Allobranchiibius huperziae: one gene and its partner. The protein of the gene in region 1 interacts with the protein of each later gene in a pairwise test. Links are inferred from orthologs where the notes say so. Each region holds a gene or a part of one and is shown on either strand. Other genes may lie near its edges. The genes, in order: leuS and ligA.

Evidence for each region.
Region 2: the proteins of leuS (region 1) and ligA interact in binary tests that used the Escherichia coli proteins (3 or more experiments, as listed by UniProt). The link is inferred for Allobranchiibius huperziae from one-to-one orthologs.

The regions. Positions count from the first base shown.
Region 1 is NZ_JACCFW010000001.1:2,297,456-2,308,434, reverse strand. Bases 2,462-5,893 are described here. They hold leuS (leucine--tRNA ligase), read left to right. Parts: upstream 2,462-2,807; coding sequence 2,808-5,693; downstream 5,694-5,893. Other genes in these bases: HNR15_RS10820 (DegV family protein), read left to right, coding at 5,703-5,893; rpsT (30S ribosomal protein S20), read left to right, coding at 2,462-2,542. In the rest of the region: HNR15_RS10845 (ATP-dependent DNA helicase), read left to right, coding at 1-403; HNR15_RS10840 (phosphatase PAP2 family protein), read left to right, coding at 421-1,089; holA (DNA polymerase III subunit delta), read left to right, coding at 1,128-2,090; more of rpsT, read left to right, coding at 2,282-2,461; more of HNR15_RS10820, read left to right, coding at 5,894-6,590; HNR15_RS10815 (ComEA family DNA-binding protein), read left to right, coding at 6,688-7,662; HNR15_RS10810 (ComEC/Rec2 family competence protein), read left to right, coding at 7,659-10,064; HNR15_RS10805 (LysR family transcriptional regulator), read right to left, coding at 10,083-10,979.
Region 2 is NZ_JACCFW010000001.1:2,468,308-2,478,796, reverse strand. Bases 3,455-6,396 are described here. They hold ligA (NAD-dependent DNA ligase LigA), read left to right. Parts: upstream 3,455-3,821; coding sequence 3,822-5,972; downstream 5,973-6,396. Other genes in these bases: HNR15_RS11595 (mycothiol transferase), read left to right, coding at 5,965-6,396; HNR15_RS18335 (uroporphyrinogen decarboxylase/cobalamine-independent methonine synthase family protein), read left to right, coding at 3,455-3,775. In the rest of the region: HNR15_RS11625 (cysteine desulfurase family protein), read left to right, coding at 1-639; tRNA 2-thiouridine(34) synthase MnmA, read left to right, coding at 639-1,727; HNR15_RS11615 (hypothetical protein), read right to left, coding at 1,866-2,045; HNR15_RS18855 (septum formation family protein), read left to right, coding at 2,056-2,748; more of HNR15_RS18335, read left to right, coding at 2,882-3,454; more of HNR15_RS11595, read left to right, coding at 6,397-6,456; HNR15_RS11590 (SDR family NAD(P)-dependent oxidoreductase), read left to right, coding at 6,498-7,361; HNR15_RS11585 (enoyl-CoA hydratase-related protein), read left to right, coding at 7,358-8,236; HNR15_RS11580 (glutaredoxin domain-containing protein), read left to right, coding at 8,364-8,600; Asp-tRNA(Asn)/Glu-tRNA(Gln) amidotransferase subunit GatC, read left to right, coding at 8,685-8,981; Asp-tRNA(Asn)/Glu-tRNA(Gln) amidotransferase subunit GatA, read left to right, coding at 8,993-10,489. UniProt on the Escherichia coli protein: DNA ligase that catalyzes the formation of phosphodiester linkages between 5'-phosphoryl and 3'-hydroxyl groups in double-stranded DNA using NAD as a coenzyme and as the energy source for the reaction.

The DNA of each region.
Region 1 (10,979 bases):
GAGCGGGCAGCAGCAACAGCTTCTCGACCAGTTGCGTGCGCAGGTCGCCCAGGTGGAGGAGCAGCCTCTCGCGCAGCCGTCGATCATGCCGCTCGGTGCCAAGCGGCCGAAGGCGCCGGACACCCCGCCGAGCGCACCTCCGGCCGTGCCGGACGGAGCGCAGGAGCCCGCCGACGTCACGGAGGCGCCGGGCCCCGGTGAGGTCCCGGGCCCTCCGGAGCCGCGCGCGCTGCGCGTCGTCACCGACGGTGGTGAGCGGGTCTGGAGCGCCGAGGACGACGAGGAGCTGCGGGACGGCGCCGAGATGGGGTTGAACGTCACCGAGCTCGCCGAGCACCTGGACCTGCCGACCGAGGAGCTGCGCGCGCGGGCCGGTGTGCTCGGCGTACGTCTGGACGAGTGAGAGCACGGCGCCCACAGGTGGGCGGTCTGACCCTGGCCGGCGCGCTGATGGTGCTGGTCGCCCTGTCGCTGGCCACGGTCTGCACGCGCCTCGGGGCGCGGCGCACCGGTGAGCTGCGAGTCAGCGTCTGGGCCACGCACCACGACCCGGGCTGGGGCCGGCAGGCCGGCCGGTGGATCGACAGTGGGTTCGGCACCGTCGGCGCGGTTGTGATGATCGTGCTGGTGCTGCTTGTCCTTCTGGTCGGCGGTCGCCGCCGGGACGTCGTGGTGGAGGCGGCCCTCTTCTTCGCGACCTGGGGTGCCTGCTCCCTGGTCAAGCACGTCGCGGAGCGCGCCCGGCCACCCGCGCCACCGGTGCGCCGGACCGTGGCCCTGCAGGATCCGTACTCGATGCCGAGCGGGCACACGGCGATCGCGACCGGAATCGTCGCGGCGATCTGCTTCACCGTCTGGCTCGGTCAGGGCTCGCACCGGGTGGCGCTGGGGATCGGCATCCCGGTGGTGCTCGTGGTCGCCGCGAGCCGGGTGTTCGTCGGCGCGCACTACCTCGGTGATGTGACGGTCGCGATGCTGCTCGGCGCGGGCGTCTGCCTGCTCGTCCTCGCGCTCGGCCGCGGTCTCGGGCGCATCACGCCGGACCTGCAGGGCAGCGAACCGCTGCACAGGCCGGCACGGCGCACCTGAGCATCGCGGGTGTCGGGCCCGCGTGGCAGGGTGTGCCCATGCCCGAGCCGCCTGCCCTCGTGCTCATCGCCGGTCCGGAGCGGGTCCTGTCCGATCGGGCGCTGGACAGCACGCTCGAGGTCTTCCGGGCACACGACCCGCAGATCGAGGTGGTGCGCCTCTACGCGGCCGACTACGCGCCCGGGTCCCTGATCGTGCACGCCAGCCCGAGTCTCTTCGGTGGGGCGACCGCGATCGTCCTGCACGACGCCGACGAGGCCTCCGACGACCTGCAGGCCGACCTGCTCACGGTCATCGAGCAGGCCGCCGGCGACGACCTGCGTCTGGTGGTCCTGCACAAGGGCGGCAACCGCGGCAAGCGGGTGCTCGACGCGTTGAAGGCGGCCGGCGCCCGCCGCATCGACGCCCCGGCGATCAAGACGGATCGGGAGAAGAGCGACTTCCTCACCCACGAGTTCCGCCGCGCCCGGCGCAAGGCGACCCCCGAGGCGGTCCGGGCCCTGCTCGACGCGGTGGGTCGCGACGTGGGGGAGCTGGCGTCCGCCGCGCTGCAGCTCATCGACGACACCGAGGGCCTCATCGACGTCGAGCAGGTGCAGGAGTACCACGGGGGCAAGGTCGACGCGACCGGCTTCCGGGTCGCCGACGCGGCCGTCGCGGGCCAGACGTCCGACGCCCTGCGGCTGCTGCGGCACGCCATCGCCTCCGGGCTCGACCCGGTGCCGATCGTCGCGGTCCTGGCGAGCCAACTGCGTCAGGTGGCCCGGGTGGCGACGGCGGGCGGGGGGTCGTCGGGTGCGCTCGCGGGCAAGCTCGGGATGGCGCCGTGGCAGATCGACCGAGCGCGTGCGGCGGCACGCGGGTGGGACGGTGACCGGCTCGGACGCGCGATCCAGGCGGTCGCAGCGGCCGACTTCGAGGTCAAGGGCGGTGGTCGCGACCCGGTCTACGCCGTCGAGCACGCGATCCTCACGATCACCCGGGAGCGCGGCGCGGGCTGAGGCCGACCGCCCGCCGACGATTTGGGTGGTTCCGTGCGGCGCTGGTAGATTTGGCGATCGCGTGCGCGCCCCGGTCGTGCGCGCATGCAGCAGCATCTCGTAGGACGATTCGCCCGGAGTGTTCCCACGCCCCAACCCGTCGTCGTACGTGCCCTCGACATCCCTGACATTTCGACCAAGGAAGTTCATTCGTGGCAAACATCAAGTCGCAGATCAAGCGGGTCAAGACGAACGCGATCCGTACGGAGCGCAACAAGGCGCACAAGTCCGAGGTGCGCACCTGGATCCGCAAGGTCCGCGAGGCCGCCGAGTCCGGTGACAAGGCCGGCGCCGAAGAGGCCCTGCGCACCGCGTCCAAGAAGCTGGACAAGGCTGTCACCAAGGGTGTCATCCACAAGAACCAGGCGGCCAACAAGAAGTCGAACCTGGCGAAGAAGGTCAACGCTCTCTGAGCGTCCCACTCTCCTGTGCAGCGCCGGTCAGCCCCGTTCGGGCGGCCGGCGCTTCGCGTTATCGGGCGGCAGGGCGTAGGACCGTTGCGGTAGTCTGCCTCGCATGTACGACAAGCACCTCCTTCGGCAGCCGCGGCCGATCTGAACCGGATCCGGACGCGGCGACCCCTTGCATGCGCAGGGGGTTTCTTCATGCACACGAGCGTCCCGCGCGGTGAACCCGGCGCCGCAGGCGAGGACCGACCGAAGGATGAGCAGGAGAAGCATGAGCGACACCGAACCGCAGCACCGCTACACCCCTGAGCTGGCCGGCGAAATCGAACGCCGCTGGCAGGAGCACTGGGAGGAGCACGGCACCTTCCACGCCGAGAACCCCAGCGGTCCGTGGGCGCATCAGGGCACCGACGGTGCTAACGGCGCGGACCACATCGGCGACCGGCCGAAGTTCATGGTGCAGGACATGTTCCCCTACCCCTCCGGCGCGGGCCTGCACGTCGGCCACCCGTTGGGGTTCATCGCGACCGACGTGATCGCGCGCTACCAGCGGATGCAGGGCCGCAACGTGCTCTACACGCTGGGTTACGACTCCTTCGGCCTGCCCGCCGAGCAGTACGCCGTGCAGACCGGGCAGCACCCTCGCAAGACGACCGAGGAGAACATCGAGACCTACATCGGTCAGCTGCGCCGCCTGGGTCTGTCGCACGACGACCGGCGCGCGGTGCAGACCATCGACCCGGCGTACTACAAGTGGACCCAGTGGATCTTCACCAGGATCTACAACAGCTGGTATGACGAGCGCGCGGGCAAGGCGCGACCCATCGCCGACCTGGTCGCGGGGTACGAATCGGGCACCGTGGCAACGCCGTCCGGCGCTTCGTGGGACGACCTGACCGCGGCCGAGCGGGCCGCCGCGGTCGACGCGCGCCGCCTGGCCTACAAGTCGACGGCGCCGGTCAACTGGGCCCCCGGCCTGGGCACCGTCGTCGCCAACGAGGAGGTCACCAACGAGGGCCTGACCGAGCGCGGCGACTTCCCGGTCTTCCGGCGCAACCTGCCCCAGTGGATGATGCGCATCACGGCGTACGCCGACCGCCTGATCGACGACCTGGAGCGGGTGGACTGGCCGGAGTCGGTGAAGGCCATCCAGCGCAACTGGATCGGTCGCTCGCAGGGCGCCGCCGTCACCTTCCCGCTGGCCGGATCCGCTGGTGGGATCGAGGTCTTCACCACCCGCCCGGACACGATCTTCGGCGCCACCTACATGGTGCTGGCGCCCGAGCACCCCCTGGTCGACACGATCACCCCTGACACCTGGCCGGAGGCGATCGATCCCCGGTGGACGGGTGACGCCAGCGACCCGCGGGCGGCGGTGGCGGCGTACCGAGCCGCGGCCAGCCGCAAGTCCGACTTGGAGCGGCAGGTCGACGACAAGGCCAAGACGGGGGTGTTCACCGGCGCGTACGCCACCAATCCCGTGACGGGGCAGCATGTCCCGGTCTTCATCGCCGACTACGTCCTGATGGGCTACGGCACCGGCGCGATCATGGCCGTCCCCGCGGAGGACCCGCGCGACTGGGACTTCGCCAAGAAGTTCGGGCTGCCTCACCCGCGCACCGTGCAACCCGCCGAGGGCCATGACGAGGACACCGCCTACACCGGCAGCGGCCCGATGATCAACTCCGCGAACGACCGGATCTCGTTGAACGGCAAGGACGTCGACGACGCCAAGGCGACGATCATCGCCTTCCTGGAGGAGCACGGCAGCGGTCACGGCACCATCACCTACAAGCTGCGCGACTGGCTCTTCAGCCGGCAGCGTTACTGGGGCGAGCCGTTCCCGATCGTCTACGACGAGGACGGGGCTGCGCACGCGATCCCCGAGCACCTGCTGCCGGTGGAGCTGCCCGAGGTGGCGGACTATTCGCCCAAGACCTACGACCCGCAGGACGCCGACTCGATGCCGGAGTCACCGCTGGGCCGGGCGACCGAGTGGGTGAACGTCGAGCTCGACCTGGGCGACGGCCCCAAGACCTACACCCGCGAGACCGACACCATGCCCAACTGGGCCGGATCCTGTTGGTATGAGATCCGGTACACCGATCCCGCCAACACCGAGCGCTTCGCTGACCGAGAGTGCGAGGAGTACTGGATGGGGCCCGGCCGCGGTGACGGCGAGGGCGTCGCGAACGACCCGGGCGGTGTGGACCTGTACGTCGGCGGCGTGGAGCACGCGGTGCTGCACCTGCTGTACGCCCGCTTCTGGCACAAGGTGCTCTTCGACCTGGGCGAGATCAGCTCGAGCGAGCCGTTCCGCAAGCTGTTCAATCAGGGCTACATCCAGGCGTTCGCCTTCCGCGACGCCCGTGGGCAGGTGGTGCCGGCGAACGAGGTGGTCGAGGACGGCGAGGGCGCCGCGACGACGTACACCTGGAACGGCGCACCCGTCACCCGGGAGTACGGGAAGATGGGCAAGTCGCTGAAGAACGTCGTCACACCCGACGAGATGTGCGCGCAGTACGGCGCCGACACCTTCCGCGTCTATGAGATGTCGATGGGTCCGTTGGACATGTCGCGGCCGTGGGAGACCCGGGCGGTCGTCGGCTCGCAACGCTTCCTGCAACGCCTGTGGCGCAACGCGATCGACGAGGAGACAGGTGCGGTTCGGGTCGTCGGCGACGCGCCCGACGCCGATCTGGACCGGTTGCTGCACCGGACCATCGACGGCGTACGGCGCGACTTCGAGCACCTGCACTTCCACACGGCCGTCGCGAAGCTGATCGAGCTGAACAACGTGCTGACCCGCACCGGCGTGTCGCCGCGCGCGGTCGTGGAACCCCTGGTGCAGATGACCGCTCCGCTGGCGCCGCACCTCGCCGAGGAGCTGTGGCGCGCGCTCGGTCACGACGAGACGATCAGTTTCGTGCCGTTCCCGCAGGCCGACCCGGCCAAGCTCGTCCAGGAGACGGTGACCTGCGTGGTGCAGGTGATGGGCAAGGTGCGCGACCGCATCGAGGTGTCGCCGAGTATCGACGCCGACGAGTTGGAACAGCTGGCGCGTGACAACGCCAAGGTCCGAGAAAGCCTGGGCGACAAGCAGATCCGCAAGATCGTCGTCCGCGCGCCCAAGCTGGTCAACATCGTGGCCGGCTGAGGTGGACGCGTGAACGTCGCCGTCGTGACGGACTCCACGGCGTACCTGCCGGGGGATCTGGCGGCCCGTCACCACGTGCGCGTGGTGCCGTTGCACGTGGTCATCGGCGGCACGTCGTACGAAGAGGGCCGGGACATCTCCTCGGCCGACGTGGCGGAGGCGCTGCGGGCGTTCCGTCCGGTGTCGACGTCGCGTCCCTCGCCGGGGGCGTTCCTGGAGGTGTACGAGGAACTCGCGCACGCCGGGGCCCGGCACATCGTCTCGGTGCACATCTCGGGTGCGATGTCGGCCACGGGCTCCTCGGCCGAGATCGCCGCCGAGGAGTCACCGGTGCCCGTCACCGTCGTCGACAGCCGCTCCATCGGGATGGCGATGGGGTACGCCGTCCTCGCGGCCGCGGAGGTCGCGGCGGGCGGCGCCGCGCCGGAGGTCGTCGCCCAGGTGGCGCGCGACCACGCGGCCGCGGCGTCGGTGGGCTTCTACGTCGACACCCTGGAATACCTGCGCCGCGGCGGTCGGATCGGCAAGGCCGCCGCGCTCTTCGGCTCCGCACTTGCCATCAAGCCGCTGCTGACGATGACCGATGGTCAGATCGAGCCGCTGGAGCGGGTGCGCACCACCGGCAAGGCCCTCGCGCGGATGCGGGAGCGGGCCGTGGAGGCGGCCGCCGCGATGGACGGACCCGACGGCGTCGACATCGCCGTGCACCACCTGGACTCCCGCGAGCGCGCCGAGCAGCTCGTGGAATCCCTGGCCGACGCCGTGCCGCAAGCACGGCGGGTGCTGCTCGTGGAGCTCGGCGCCGTGGTCGGCGCCCATGTCGGCCCCGGCACCCTGGCGACCGCTGTCAGTCCCCGCCTGGGAGCGCGTTCGGCGATCCTCGGCGCATCCGCCTGACCGCTTTCCCTCCACATCCCCGCCGCGCGGGCGCGGTTGTCCACAACCGCGGATCCGCTGGCGGACGGGCATGCGGCCAGATCCCTAGCGTGCCCGTATGCCACGTGTTCGTGCCGAACAGGCCGCCCCCGATCGCCTGGCCGCAGTCCTGGACGAGCTCGATGCCGTACGACGCCCGCTCGGCTGGGTGCCGACGCAGGAGTCACTGCTCGACAGTCGGCGTCCGGCGATCCAGCCCGCAGCGGCGGGAGAGACCAGGGGTTCCGCCCGGCTGGCGCGACGAGGCGGTGGAGGACGTCACGCCGGGACGAGCGGAGACCTCCGCCCGCACGCTCCGCTGTTACGGACGCCTGCCGCCCTCCGGGACGCGCAGGTGGCGCCGAGCAGGCTGGCGGTGCTCGGGGTACTGGTCGTGGTGCTCGTCGCGGGGCTGGTCCTCGGTGGACGTGTGCTGCTCGCTCGCGCGTCGGCGACGTCGACGCCCGTCGCCGCGGGGAGCGCCCCGCGGTCGGCCGCCACGACCACCGCCGGGGTGAGCCGGTTCGGCAGCAGCTCCACCGCCCCGAGCGCAGTGCCCACGAGCTCGGCCGCGACCACCGTCGTCGTGCAGGTGGTCGGCCAGGTGCGCCACCCCGGCGTGGTCACGCTGCGTGCCGGCGCACGGGTGCAGGACGCGGTTGCCGCCGCTGGCGGCGCATTGCCGTCCGCGGACCTGACCGCCGTGAACCTCGCCCGGGTGGTCACCGACGGAGAGCAGATCCAGGTGCCGAAGCCTGGCCAGACGATGACGCCGGCGCCGGGCGCCGTGGGCGGTGGCAGCGGCGAGGGCTCGGCGCCCGTGACGGCGGCGGGCGGCGGCTCCTCCGACGCCTCGGCCGGGGGAGTGATCGACCTCAACACCGCGGACGTCACGAGCCTGGACGCACTGCCGGGGGTGGGACCGGTGCTCGCCCAGCGGATCGTCGACTGGCGCACCCAGAACGGCCGGTTCACCAGCGTCGACGAGCTGGGGGAGGTGAGTGGCATCGGCGACAAGGTGCTCGCGCGGCTACGACCGCACGTGACGGTATGAGCGCGGATCGCCTTTCCGGCGACCTGGAGAAGGGAGACGGCGAGCCGGTGGGCCGCCCGCCGCTGGACCTGCGGATGCTGGTGCCGGCACTCATGGCCTGGGCGTGCACCGTGGTGGCCCTCCCGCAACCCGTGACCGTGGTCCTCGGCATCGCGATCGGATGCCTCGTCCTCGGCGTGCTCTGCCTCCTCGTCGGCCGCGGGCGCCGCTCCTCGGGGTGGCGGGCGGGCATCGCCCTGGGCTGGCTCTGCACCGCGCTGCTGCTCGGCGCATTGGTAGCCCACCAGAGCGCCCGCACCGCGGGCCCTGTCGAGACACTGGCAGCTCAGCGGGCGATCGTGCGGGTGACCGCCGTGGTCGAATCCGACCCACGTCTCGTCGTGACGAATCCGGCGCGACCGACGGTCATCTACCGCGCCTCGGTGCGTGCGGTCGTCGGGCGGGGCGCCCGCAGCACCCCCGATACCCCCGTGCTGGTCTTCGCCAGGCCCACGTGGCGGGCACCGGCCTGGCACGACCGCATCGAGTTCACGGGGCGGCTGCAACCGGCGGATGCCGGTGACGACGTCACGGCCCTTCTCGACGCTCGATCGCCCCCGCGCGTGGTCGGCAGGCCCGGTCCGCTGACCCGGTGGGTGGAGTCGTTGCGGTCCGACACCCGCGCCGCGACGGCATCGCTGCCCGCCGATCCGCGCGGCCTGGTCCCGGCCCTGGTCACGGGCGATACCGCGCGGATGCCCACGCGGTTGAACGACGACATGCGGGCCACCGGGCTCACCCACCTGTCCGCGGTGTCGGGATCCAACGTCACGTTCGTCCTCGTCGGTGCGGGCTGGCTGGCGGGCTGGTGCCGGGTCCCGCGCCGGTGGCGTACGCCGCTCGCGTTGCTCGTCCTCGGCTGGTTCGTCCTGCTGTGCCGACCCGAGCCGAGCGTGCTACGGGCCGCGGTGATGGGCGTGGTCGGTCTGCTCGGGGTGTCGATGTCACGCCGCCGGGTCGGTTCGTCCGCGCTGGCGGCGGCGATCGTCGTACTCCTGGCCTGGGATCCGTGGCTGGCCCGCTCGTACGGGTTCGCCCTCTCTGCCCTGGCCACCCTGGGTCTTCTGCTCTTCGCCCGGCCGTGGAGTGACGCGATGGCGGCGCGGTTGCCCCTCAGGTTGCGACCGGTCGCCGACGCGATCGCGATCCCGCTGGCAGCGCAAGCGGCGTGCGCCCCCGTGATCGTGCTGCTGCAGTCGTCGGTGAGTCTGGTCGGGGTGCCCGCCAATCTGCTCGCTGCGGTCTTCGTCGAGCCGGCCACCCTCGCCGGCGTCGTGACCGTGCTGGCGAGCCCGCTCGGTCCGGCGGTCGCCGCAGTTCCGGCGTGGTGCGCGGCCGTCCCGGCCTGGGGCATCGCCTGGGTGGCCCACGTCGGCGCCCGGGTGCCGGGCGGGGTCCTGCCGTGGCCGAGCGGGCTGGGCGGTGCGCTCCTGCTCGGCGCGCTCACCGTGCTCGCGATCTGGGGCGGCGTCGGGTTGTGGGGGCGTGCCCGTACCCATCCGGCGCTGGCCGCCGGCTGCGCGCTGGCGTTGACGGCCGCGGCGTGGCCGCTGCCGCATCTCGGCTGGCCGCCGCAGGGGTGGGTGTGGATCTCCTGCGATGTCGGGCAGGGCGACGGCGGGGTGCTCGCCACGACTCCGGGGCACGGCGTCGTCGTCGACACCGGGCCCGACCCGCAGCACATCGACGCCTGCCTGCATCGCGCCGGCGTCACCCGTATCGACGCGATCGTGCTCACTCACTTCCACCTCGACCACGTCGGCGGTCTGACCGGTGCCCTGCGGGGGCGATCCGTCGGGGAGATCTTCGTGACGCCGGTGGTCGCGACGAGCGCGCCCGGTACCCGGGAGGCGGCCAGCAACGCCCCGCTGGTGCACCGGCTTGCCGCCGCGAGCCACATTCCGGTGCGCACCCTGGTCACGGGAGACACCGTGAACTGGCCCGGGGTGCACGCCGTCGTGCTGTGGCCGAGCCGCGAGATCGACGCCGGCTCGATCCAGAACAACGCGAGCATCACCCTCGACGTGCGCACCCACGGCCTGCGGATCCTTCTGACCGGTGACATCGAGCGTGAGGCGGGCGCTGCCGTGTACGGCGAGCTGAGTCATCAGCCGACGGGGCCGCCCTTTGACGTGCTCAAGGTGGCCCACCACGGCTCGGCCAACCAGTCCGCCGACCTGGTGCGCTTCGTGCACGCACCGATCTCGATCATCAGCGTCGGTGCTCACAACGACTACGGACTGCCGACGCCCTCGACGTTGTCGTTGTTGAAGAGCCTGCCCGGAGCGACCTACCGCACCGACCGCGGAGGGGACGTGGTCGTGGCTGTGCGCGACGGGCGGGTCACCGTCGACAGGCCCTGACGGGCAGGTGGGGGAGTCTCAGGCGACCGGTGTCGCCGACCGCACCGAGGTGGACGCCGCGCACAGCGCCTCCAGGGTCGCGGCGACGGCGGGCACGCGCGTGAGGTCCGGGGTGGTGACGGCGTAGACGGTCCGACGGGGGGTCGGCTTGATCGGCAGGATCGTCACGCCGTCGTTGTGCGCCGAGTGCAGGATCAGGTCGGGCACGAGGGCGACCCCCAGGCCCGCGGCGACGAAACCCAGCACCGCTACGTAGTCCTCGGTCTCGAACGAGACCGACGGGCTGAATCCGGCGCGCTCGGCCAGGGAGAGCAGGTGTCCGCGGCATCGTGGGCATCCCGCGATCCACTGCTCGTCGACCATGTCGGTCATCCGCACCGACGCGGCGCCGGCGAGCGGGTGGTCCGACGGCACCACCAGGCGCACCTCGTCGTCGAGCAGCTTGCGGGACTGGAACGCCTCGATGTCGTCCTCGCCGCGGGCCAGCGGCGCACCGTCGTATGCGAACGCGACGGCGATGTCGCACTCGCCGGCCCGCAGTGCGGCCAGCGACTCGGGGGGCTCGGCCTCGGTGAAGGTCACCTCGACGTCGGGGTAGGCCTTTCGCACCATCGCGAGCGCGTGCGGGACGAGTGTCGAGGAGGAGGAGGGGAAGGCCATCAGGCGGACGCGGCCGGCGCGCAACCCGGCGATCGCGGCGACCTCTGATTCGGCGGCCTCGAGGGCGCTGAGCACGGGGCCCGCGTGACGGGCCAGCACCGCGCCGGCTTCGGTCAGCCGCACGCTGCGGCCCAGGCGCTCGACCAGGACGGTGCCGATCCGGTCCTCCAGACGGCGCACCATCTGGGAGATGGCGGGCTGGGAGTAGCCCAAAGAGGTGGCCGCAGCGGTGAAGCTGCCCTCGTCGGCGATGGC
Region 2 (10,489 bases), 170 kb from region 1 along the record:
GACTTCGCAGCGGTCGGGGCCGACCTGCTCACCGCCAGCGGGCACAAGATCGGCGGACCGCTCGGCGTGGGGGTGCTCCTCGCCCGGCGTGACGTGCGGCTGCGGCCGCTGACTCAGGGCGGTGGCCAGGAGCGCGGGCTGCGCAGCGGCACCCTGGACGTCGCCGCAATCCGCGGGATGGCGGTCGCGACGGCCCTCGTGACCGACGGCCGGGCGGCCGAGAGCGACCGGCTGGCGTCGTTGCGGGACAAGATGATCCGCGGTGCGCTCGACGCGGGTTTCGACATCACGGTGAGCGGGCCGCACGAGGTCGGTGACGTCGAACGGCGGCTGCCGGGCAATGTGCACCTGCTCGTGCCGGACTGCGACGGTGACTCCCTGCTCTACCTGCTCGACGCCGCGGGCATCGAGTGCTCGACCGGGTCGGCCTGCCAGGCCGGCGTGCCGCGTCCGAGCCATGTGCTCCTGGCGATGGGCGTGCCGGAGGCCCGCGCTCGCGGCGCGCTGCGCCTCTCCCTGGGTCACACCTCCGACGACAGCGACGTCGCGGCGTTCCTCGACGCGCTTCCGGCCGCCGTCGAGCGCGCTCAGCGCGCCCACCACGCGGGCCGCGCCGGCGCCCGGCCGAAGGGTCAGTGATGCGCGTCGTTGCCGCCATGAGCGGCGGGGTCGACTCGGCCGTGGCCGCCGCACGGATGCTCGACGCCGGGCATGAGGTGGTCGGTGTGCATCTGGCGTTGTCGCAGTCCGCGGCGACCCTGCGCGAATCCGCGCGCGGGTGCTGCACCATCGAGGACGCCGGCGACGCCCGACGGGTCGCCGACCGGCTCGGCATCCCCTTCTACGTGTGGGACATGGCCGACCGGTTCCGCGAGGACGTCATGGAGGACTTCGTCGCGGAGTACGCCGCCGGCCGCACCCCCAACCCGTGCCTGCGCTGCAACGAGCGCATCAAGTTCGCGGCGTTGCTGGACAAGGCGCTCGCGCTCGGTTTCGACGCGGTCGCGACGGGGCACTACGCGCAGATCGTCGACGGCCCGGACGGCCGGGAGCTGCACCGGGCGGTCGACCCGGCCAAGGACCAGTCCTACGTGCTCGGGGTGCTGGACGCCGAGCAGCTCTCGCGCTCGTTCTTCCCGCTCGGCGACACCACCAAGCCGCACATCCGCGAGGAGGCGGCCGCGCGCGGCTTCTCGGTCGCCAAGAAGCCGGACAGCCACGACATCTGTTTCATCGCCGACGGCGACACGAAGGGCTGGTTGACCGGACGGCTCGGCACGGCTCCCGGTGAGATCGTCGACGACGCCGGCAAGGTCGTCGGCACCCACGAGGGGGCGTTCGCGTACACCGTCGGGCAGCGCCGCGGCCTCGGGCTGAAGGTGCCGCGCGAGGACGGCGCCAAGCGGTACGTCGTCGAGGTGCAACCCGCGACCCGACGGGTCGTCGTCGGCACCGCCGAACTGCTGGGCGTGGACCTGCTGGACGCCGATCACGGCCGGTGGTGCGGCCCGGCGCCCGCCGGTGAGGTGCGGGTGGGCGCTCAGGTGCGAGCCCACGGCGAGGAGATTCCCGCGACCGCCACCGCAGACGGCGACCGGGTGCAGGTGCGCCTGGATCGTCGCATCCGCGGCGTGGCGCCCGGCCAGTCCGTCGTGCTCTACGACGGCACCAGGGTCGTCGGATCGGCCACCATCGCGCGCACCGGCCGCGTCGAAGCCTCCGCCTGACGCAGGCACGCCGGCGACCACGCATATTTCCCACCCGGACCGGGCCGGTCGGCCGCATCGGACGGGGTGGACAGGTCACAATGGCCGAGCGCCGGTGCCCGCCGGCGACAGGGTGAAGGAGTGCTGGATGTCGGTCCGTCAGATCGTGGGGGTGGCTGCGGCCGCTGTGGTCCTGGCTGCGTGCGGTGGGGGAGGCAGCGCCCCGACGGTCCACAGCGCGACCTCCACATCGCCCAGCTCGACCAGTTCCTCCTCGTCGTCGAGCTCGTCCTCGCCGACGCCCAGCAGTTCCAGCAGCTCGAGCAGCGCCTCGGGCATCTCGGCGTCGGTGCAGACCGGGCAGTGCCTGATCGACACCCTGACCTACCAGGTCGTGCCCTGCACGCAGACGCACGTCTACCAGGTCACCGCGGTGGTCAGGAACTCCAGCGTCAATACCGACCCGACGGCGCGTCAGGTGCTGCGGCAGGAGACCTGCAACGCCTCGCTGGTCAAGTTCAGCGGTGGGGCGCCGGTCGGTCTGCTGGCCGTCGGAAACCCCGTGGCCCTGGTCGACGACCCGCTCAACTCCACCCGGATCGTGTGCCTGATGCACCTGCGCACCGACGGTGACGAGGCCAACCTGCCGATCAACTACACGCTGCAGGACGCGTTGAAGGGTGCGAACGCGTTCAAGTACACCTTCTGCGTCGACAAGGTGGCGAAGAACTTCAAGATCGTGAAGTGCTCCTCCCCGCACGTGGGTCAGACCACCGGCGGGTACCTGTCCGGCCGGTACATCGACAAGTTCCCCGGCGACGCCCACCTGATCGCCCAGCGGGCTCAGTTCTGCCCGCCGCTGGCGCAGGCCTTCCTCGGCACGAAGTCGCGTAAGGATGTCGTCGAGGACGGCCTCTACGTCACCAAGACGGCCTGGGCGCAGGGCGACCGGTACGCCGCCTGCTTCGTCAAGGTCACGTCGGGCACCGTCAAGAAGTCGCTGCAGGGGATCGGTACGAAGCCGCTGACGTCCTATCGCTGAGTCGGCGGAGGACCAGCCGGTCGCCCGCATCGCACCGCGGGCCACCGGCATCGGGTCGTGGCCGGGCACCGATCCACGACGCGCCAACGGGCTGATCCGCGATCTGCTCGCCGAGGACGGACTGCCCTACCTGGTGGAGCTCCCGGACCGGGGCCCGGGCGCCGACCTGGTGGGTCGGACCGCCGCGCTGCTGCCGGACCTGAGCGTCGATCTGCAGCCGAGCGGGTGGCGGCTGTCCGGCGGACGGGGACGGGACGCCGCGCGCGGTGCGGCGTACCTGCGTCAGGACCTGGACGAGCTGGCCGAGGCCTACGACGGCTACGTCGGTGAGCTGAAGCTCTCGCTGTGCGGTCCGTGGACCCTCGCTGCCGCCGTCGCGCTCCCCAGGGGTGAGAAGGCGCTATCCGATCCCGGCGCCTGCCGCGACCTGCGCCAGGCGCTCCTCGCCGCAGCGACCGACCATGTCGACCGGGTCCGGTCGCTGGTGCCGGGGGCCGATGTCGCCCTGCAGTTCGACGAGCCCTCGCTCACCGCCGTCCTGACCGGCAGTGTGCCGACGGCGTCGGGTTTCTCCCGGTTGCGCAGCGTCGACGAGCAGACCGCCCGGGAGGCTCTCACGGAGTTGACCGCCGGGCTGGCCGCGCGAACGCGATCGATCGTCGTGCACACGTGCGCTCCGTCCCCGCCGCTGCGGATGCTCGCCGAGGTGCCGGATCTGAGCGTGGCCCTCGATGTCGCCCTGCTGGGCGGCGCGGAGTGGGATCTGGTCGCGGAGGCCGTCGAGGCGTCCCGCGCCCCTTGGCTGGGTCTGGTGCCGACCGACGCCACCGGCACGCACCCGGGCAGGTACGTCGAGCGCGTGCTCGCGATGTGGCGCCGCCTTGGGCTGCCCGACGCCGATCTGTCGACGCTCACGTTGTCGCCCGCCTGCGGACTCGCTGGTCGCTCACCGGACGCGGCGCTCGGCGTCGCACGACTGGTGCAGGCAGCCGCCCACGAGCTGGGGGAGATCGCGCAGGGCTCGTGACGGAGTTGTGTCGCGGCTGTCGGTGCGCTGCGGCAGGATTGCCCGGGTGAGTGAGGAACCGGTGCCTGCCGACGACGGCGCCAGCGGCATCCCCGACGATGCCCGGCACGAGTGGACCCAGGTGGCCGAGGAGGTCCGCGCCCACCAGTTCGCCTATCACGTGCGGGACGCGCCCACCGTCAGCGACGGCGAGTACGACGCGCTGGTCCGGCGGCTGAACGAACTGGAGGAGGCCTACCCCCCGCTGCGCACACCGGACAGCCCCACCCAGCAGGTCGGAGCGACGTACAGCACCGACTTCACGCCCGTCGACCACGTCGAGCGGATGCTGAGCCTGGACAACGCGTTCAGTGCCGAGGAGATGGCCGCGTGGGCCACGCGCGTGGAGCGCGACGCGGGCGGCGCCGACGTGCACTACCTGTGCGAGTTGAAGATCGACGGCCTGGCGATCAACCTGCTCTACGAGGACGGCCGCCTCACGCGCGGTGTCACCCGCGGCGACGGCCGCACCGGGGAGGACGTCACCCTCAACGTGCGCACCGTCGAAGGGATCCCGCACACCCTGTCCGGCGGCGAGGTCGCTGTGCCCGAGCTGGTGGAGGTGCGCGGCGAGGTGTTCTTCCCCGTCGAGGCGTTCACGGCGCTGAACGAGCGGCTGGTCGAGCAGGGCAAGGCGCCGTTCGCCAACCCCCGCAACGCCGCCGCCGGGTCGCTGCGGCAGAAGGATCCCAAGGTCACCGCGACCCGACCGCTGCGGATGCTGGTGCACGGCATCGGCGCGCGGCGCGGCTTCGACATCGTCCGGCAGAGTGAGGCCTACGACCTGCTCGGCGCCTGGGGCCTCCCGGTGTCCACGCACTACCGCGTGGTCGACACCCCCGAGCAGGTGCAGGACTACATCGAGTGGGCCGGCAGTCACCGGCACTCCGTCGAGCACGAGCTGGACGGCGTCGTGGTCAAGGTCGACGAGGTGCCGGTGCAGCGCGCGCTCGGCGCGACGTCGCGGGCACCGCGGTGGGCGATCGCGTTCAAGTACCCGCCCGAGGAGGTCAACACCAAGCTGCTGGACATCCAGGTCAACGTCGGGCGCACCGGACGGGTGACGCCGTTCGGGGTGATGCGGCCGGTGAAGGTGGCCGGGTCCACGGTCGAGATGGCCACCTTGCACAACGCCTCGGAGGTACGCCGCAAGGGCGTGCTCATCGGCGACACCGTCGTGCTGCGCAAGGCCGGCGACGTCATCCCCGAGATCGTCGGGCCGGTGGCGGAGCTGCGCGACGGCAGCGAGCGCGAGTTCGAGATGCCGACCGACTGCCCGTCGTGCGGCACACCGCTGGCCTACGAGCGCGATGGCGACAAGGACATCCGGTGCCCGAACGCGCGATCCTGCCCGTCGCAGTTGCGGGAGCGGCTCTTCGGGCTCGCCGCCCGCGGTAGTTTCGACATCGAGGCCCTGGGCTGGGAGGGGGCCACCGCGCTGTTGGACGCGGGGGTCCTGCAGGACGAGTCGACCCTGTTCCGCCTGACGCGCGAGCAGCTGGTGCGTGTCGATCTCTACACCCGCGCCGCGAAGAAGAACGATCCGCCCGAGACCGTGGTCGACGGGAAGGTGCTGTCCGCCAACGGCATTCGGCTCATCGACAACCTGGAGATGGCCAAGGCGCAGCCGCTCTGGCGGGTGCTGGTCGCCCTGTCCATCCGGCACGTCGGACCCACCGCGGCGCGGGCGCTGGCGGGGGAGTTCGGGTCGATGGACGCCATCAGGGAGGCCACGCAGGAGCAGCTGGCCGCGACCGACGGTGTCGGGCCGGTGATCGCGCAGGCCGTCGTCGAGTGGTTCGCGGTCGACTGGCACCTCCAGATCGTGCAGCGGTGGGCGCAGGACGGCGTCCGCATGGCCGACGAGGTCGACGCGTCCATCGACCGGACCCTCGAGGGCCTGACCGTCGTGGTCACGGGCTCGCTGGAGGGTTTCTCGCGCGACGAGAGCAAGGAGGCGATCATCGTGCGCGGCGGCAAGGCCAGCGGTTCGGTCTCCAAGAAGACCGACTTCGTCGTGGTGGGCGCCAACGCCGGCACCAAGGCGACCAAGGCCGAGGACCTCGGACTGACGATCCTGGACGAGACCGGTTTCCGCACCCTGCTGGAGCAGGGCGCCGACGCGGTGCGTCCCTCTCCGGCCGACGCGGATGACTGAGACGACTCTCGCCGAGGGCGACCTGCTGGCCGCGGTCCTCGTGCACGTCGACCGTGCGCTCGACGGAATGCTCGCGACGGTCCGGCGGCTGGGGGACGAGCGCGTCAACGCCCCGACCGGGCTGCCGGCGGGCAACACCGCGTTCCAGCTGGTGCGGCACTGCTGCGGGGTGCTGGAGTTCTGGGGCGGGCGGGTGCTCGCGGACCGGCCGATCGAGCGGGACCGTGCCGCTGAGTTCGAGTCGGCGGGTACGGTGGCCGAGCTCGTCGAGCTCGTCGGTGTGCACCGTGATCGGTTCCGCGCCGACCTCGCGGACTTCGACGGCCCCGCCCATCCGGTCGGTCCGCTGCGCGAGCGCGACCTCGACCGCGACGAGTTGCGCACCCAGGCCGGCATCCTGCTGCACGTCTACGAGGAGCTCGCCCAGCACCGCGGCCACCTCGACCTGACCGCCGACCTCGTCACCGCCGGCGGTCTCTCGTAGGGTCGGGCTCGACTCCACCCCACCCGAACGAAGGATCGTTGATGGCACTGCCCGACGTCGTTGTCGAAGGATCGGTAGCGCTGGTGACTGGCGCAGCGGGTGGGATGGGCGAGCACATCGCCCGCGGCCTCGCCCGGCGGGGCGCGAACGTCGTGCTCCTGGACCGCGACGAGACCGGGCTGGCGCGTGTCGCCCAGGAGATCGGGCGCGAGAGCCCGTCGGTGCGCGTCACGACGTACGTCGTCGACCTGGCCGACCGAGCCGGCACCGACACGCTGATCGCGCGCGTCGTGAGCGCCCACCCCGACGTCAACCTGCTCTTCAACAACGCCGGCGTCGCGCTCGGCGGCCGCTTCGTACAGACCTCCGAGCAGGACTTCGAGTGGCTGCTCGAGATCAACCTGCTCGCCCCGATCCGGATCACCCGCGCGCTGCTGCCGATCCTGATCGAGAACGGCAACGCCCACGTGGTCAACACGTCCTCGCTCTTCGGGCTCGTCGCGCCTCCCGGCCAGACGGCGTACAGCACCAGCAAGTTCGGGCTGCGCGGCTTCTCCGAGTCGTTGCGCCACGAGCTGGCCGAGGAGGACCTGCCCGTCGGCGTCACCGTCGTGCACCCTGGCGGCATCCGCACCAACATCGCCGTGAACGCGCGGGTGGCCGCCGGCGTCGATGAGGCCGAGAGTGCTGCGCAGAAGAAGTCGTTCGCGGCGATGCTCAGCTATCCCGCCGACCGAGCGGCCGAGGACATCATCGAGGCCACCATCAACCGCCGACCGCGGCTGCTGATCGGGCAGGACGCCAAGGCCCTCGACGTGATGGCCCGCACCCGCCCGGCCGGCTATTGGAAGCTGATGAAGGCCTCGATGGCAGCGGTCGCCAAGCGCAAGGCGAAGACGGCGTGAACCCGACGTACGAGACCATCCGCTACGAGGTGGCCGACGGCATCGCGACCGTCACCCTCGACCGCCCCGACGCCCTCAACGCCTTCACCGTCACGATGGCGAACGAGCTCATCGACGTCTTCGGGCGTGCCGGTCGCGACGACGACGCTCGCGCCGTGATCGTCACCGGCGCCGGCCGCGCCTTCTGTGCGGGCATGGATCTGTCGGTGGGCGGCAACGTCTTCGGACTCGACGGCTCGATGAGCCCGACCCCGGCCGACCTGGTTGAGCGGTTCGAGGACCCGGCCGTCGTCGAGGGCGTACGCGACACCGGCGGGCGGGTCGCGCTCGCGATCTACGACTGCCCCAAACCGGTCATCGCGGCGATCAACGGTGCGGCGGTCGGCGTCGGGGCCACGATGACCTGCGCCATGGACTTCCGGCTGGCCTCGACCAAGGCACGGATCGGCTTCGTCTTCGGCAGGATCGGGATCGTCCCCGAGGCGTGCTCGACGTGGTTCCTGCCGCGCATCGTCGGCATCCAGCAGGCCCTGGAGTGGGCCTACTCCGCGGACATCCTCACCGCGCAGGAGGCGAAGGACGGCGGACTGGTGCGCTCGGTGCACGAGCCGGACGACCTGCTCGCTGGGGCAAGGGCGTTGGCGCACCGGTTCACCGACGACCGCAGTCCGGTTGCCGTGGCACTGACCCGCCAGATGATGTACCGCAACGCGGCGACGTCGCATCCGCGCGAGGCGCACCGTGCGGAGTCGCTCGCGATGTTCTGGACCAGCGAGGGCGACGGCCAGGAGGGGGTCGCCTCGTTCCTGGAGAAGCGCTCGCCGCGCTTCGCCGGATCGGCCTCCGACCTGCCCGACGTCTTCCCGACCGACTGAGCCTTCCCATCGGTGGGGTGGGGAAGGCATCGAGAGATGGGCCTATGTCCCCACCCCTCGCCGACCGCCCTACCCCCCGACGGGGACGGGCGGGCATACCCGCGGGTACCGGAGCGTTGGACCGGGCATGAGTGACGTGACGATCTACTGGCGGCCCGGCTGCGGCTACTGCTCCCGACTGCGCTCGAGTCTCGGCTCGGCCGCCGACAAGGCGACCTGGCGCAACATCTGGGAGGACGACGAGGCGCGCCGGTACGTCGCGGGTGTCAACAACGGCAACGAGATCGTCCCGACCGTCGTGATCGCGGGTGCCGCGCACACCAACCCCGACCCGGACGTGGTGCTCGCCGCCCTCGCGAGCTGAGCCTCCGGCGAACGGCCGAGAGCCCGCACGGGCTCCGGCACGGCCGCGCCGGTCGTCGACGGGGGCACCCATAGACTGGCTCCCATGCCTGAGCTGTCCCGCGCGGAGGTCGCGCACGTCGCGATGCTCGCCCGTATCCAGTTGACCGACGACGAGCTGGACAAGCTCGCCGGGCAGCTGGACCAGATCGTCGGATTCGTCGCCACCGTGGGTGAGATCGCGGCCGACGACATCCCCCCGATGTCGCACCCACTTCCGCTGGTCAACGTCACCCGGCCGGACGTCGTACGCCCCAGCCTGAGCTCGGGCGACGCCCTGGCCGGTGCCCCCGACGCCCAGGCCGGCCGCTTCGCCGTCCCCCGCATCCTCGACGAAGAGTGAGTCCCTTCTCCGTGTCTTCTCCGTCCTCACCCTCCTCACCCCACGACATCGTCCGGCGCGGTGCCGCCGAGCTCGGTGCCGCCATCGCCGACGGCAGCCTGTCCAGCGTCGAGGTCACCCAGGCGCACCTGGACCGGATCGCCGAGGTCGACGACGCCGTCCACGCGTTCCTGCACGTCGACGCCGAGGGTGCGCTCGCAGCCGCCCGAGCCGCCGACGAGGCGCGCGCCGCGGGCGAGTCCCGGTCGCCGCTGGCCGGAGTGCCGATCGCGGTCAAGGACATCGTGGCCACCAAGGGCCTGCCCACCACCGCCGGCAGCCGGATCCTGCAGGGGTGGATCCCGCCATACGACGCCACCATCACCACCCGGCTGCGCGCCGCGGGTCTGCCGATCCTCGGCAAGACCAACATGGACGAGTTCGCCATGGGCAGCTCCACGGAGCACTCGGCGTACGGCCCCACCCACAACCCGTGGGACCTGGACCGGATCCCCGGCGGCTCCGGCGGCGGGTCCTCGGCGGCGGTCGCCGCGTTCGAGGCGCCGCTCGCGATCGGCACCGACACCGGCGGCTCCATCCGCCAGCCCGCCGCGGTCACCGGCACGGTCGGCACCAAACCGACGTACGGCGGTGTGTCCCGTTACGGGCTCATCGCGCTCGCCAGCTCCCTGGACCAGGCCGGACCCTGCACCCGCTCGGTGCTCGACGCCGCGCTGCTGCACGAGATCATCGGCGGCCACGACGAGATGGACTCCACCTCCATCGACGCGCCGGTGCCCGGTGTCGTCGAGGCGGCCCGCCGCGGCGACGTCTCAGGGCTGCGGATCGGCGTCGTGGACGAGATCTCCGGTGAGGGCTTCCAGTCCGGCGTGCGCGCGCGGTTCGAGGAGTCGTTGAAGCTGCTCGAGGCCCGCGGGGCCGAGATCGTGCACGTCGCATGCCCCAGCTTCGTCAAGGGTCTCGCGGCGTACTACCTGATCCTGCCCAGCGAGGCGTCCTCCAACCTCGCCAAGTTCGACGCCATGCGCTACGGCCTGCGGGTCGGTCCGCAGGGCGTGGACAGCCCGAGCGCCGAGCAGGTCATGGCCGCCACCCGGGACGCCGGATTCGGCGAGGAGGTCAAGCGCCGGATCATCCTCGGCACGTACGCCCTTTCCGCCGGCTACTACGACGCGTACTACGGCCAGGCGCAGAAGGTGCGCACGCTCATCGCTCGCGACTTCGCGGCTGCGTTCGAGCAGGCCGACGTGCTCGTGACTCCCACCGCGCCCACCACGGCGTTCAAGCTGGGGGAGAAGCTCGAGGACCCGATGGCGATGTACCTGAACGACGTGGCGACCATCCCGGCCAACCTCGCCGGGGTGCCGGGCATGTCGATCCCCAACGGCCTGGCCGAGGACGGACTGCCGAGCGGCTTCCAGATCCTCGCCCCGGCCACCCGCGACGACCGTCTCTACGAGGTCGGCGCGGCGCTCGAGGCGGCCCTGCTGGAGCAGTGGGGCGCGCCG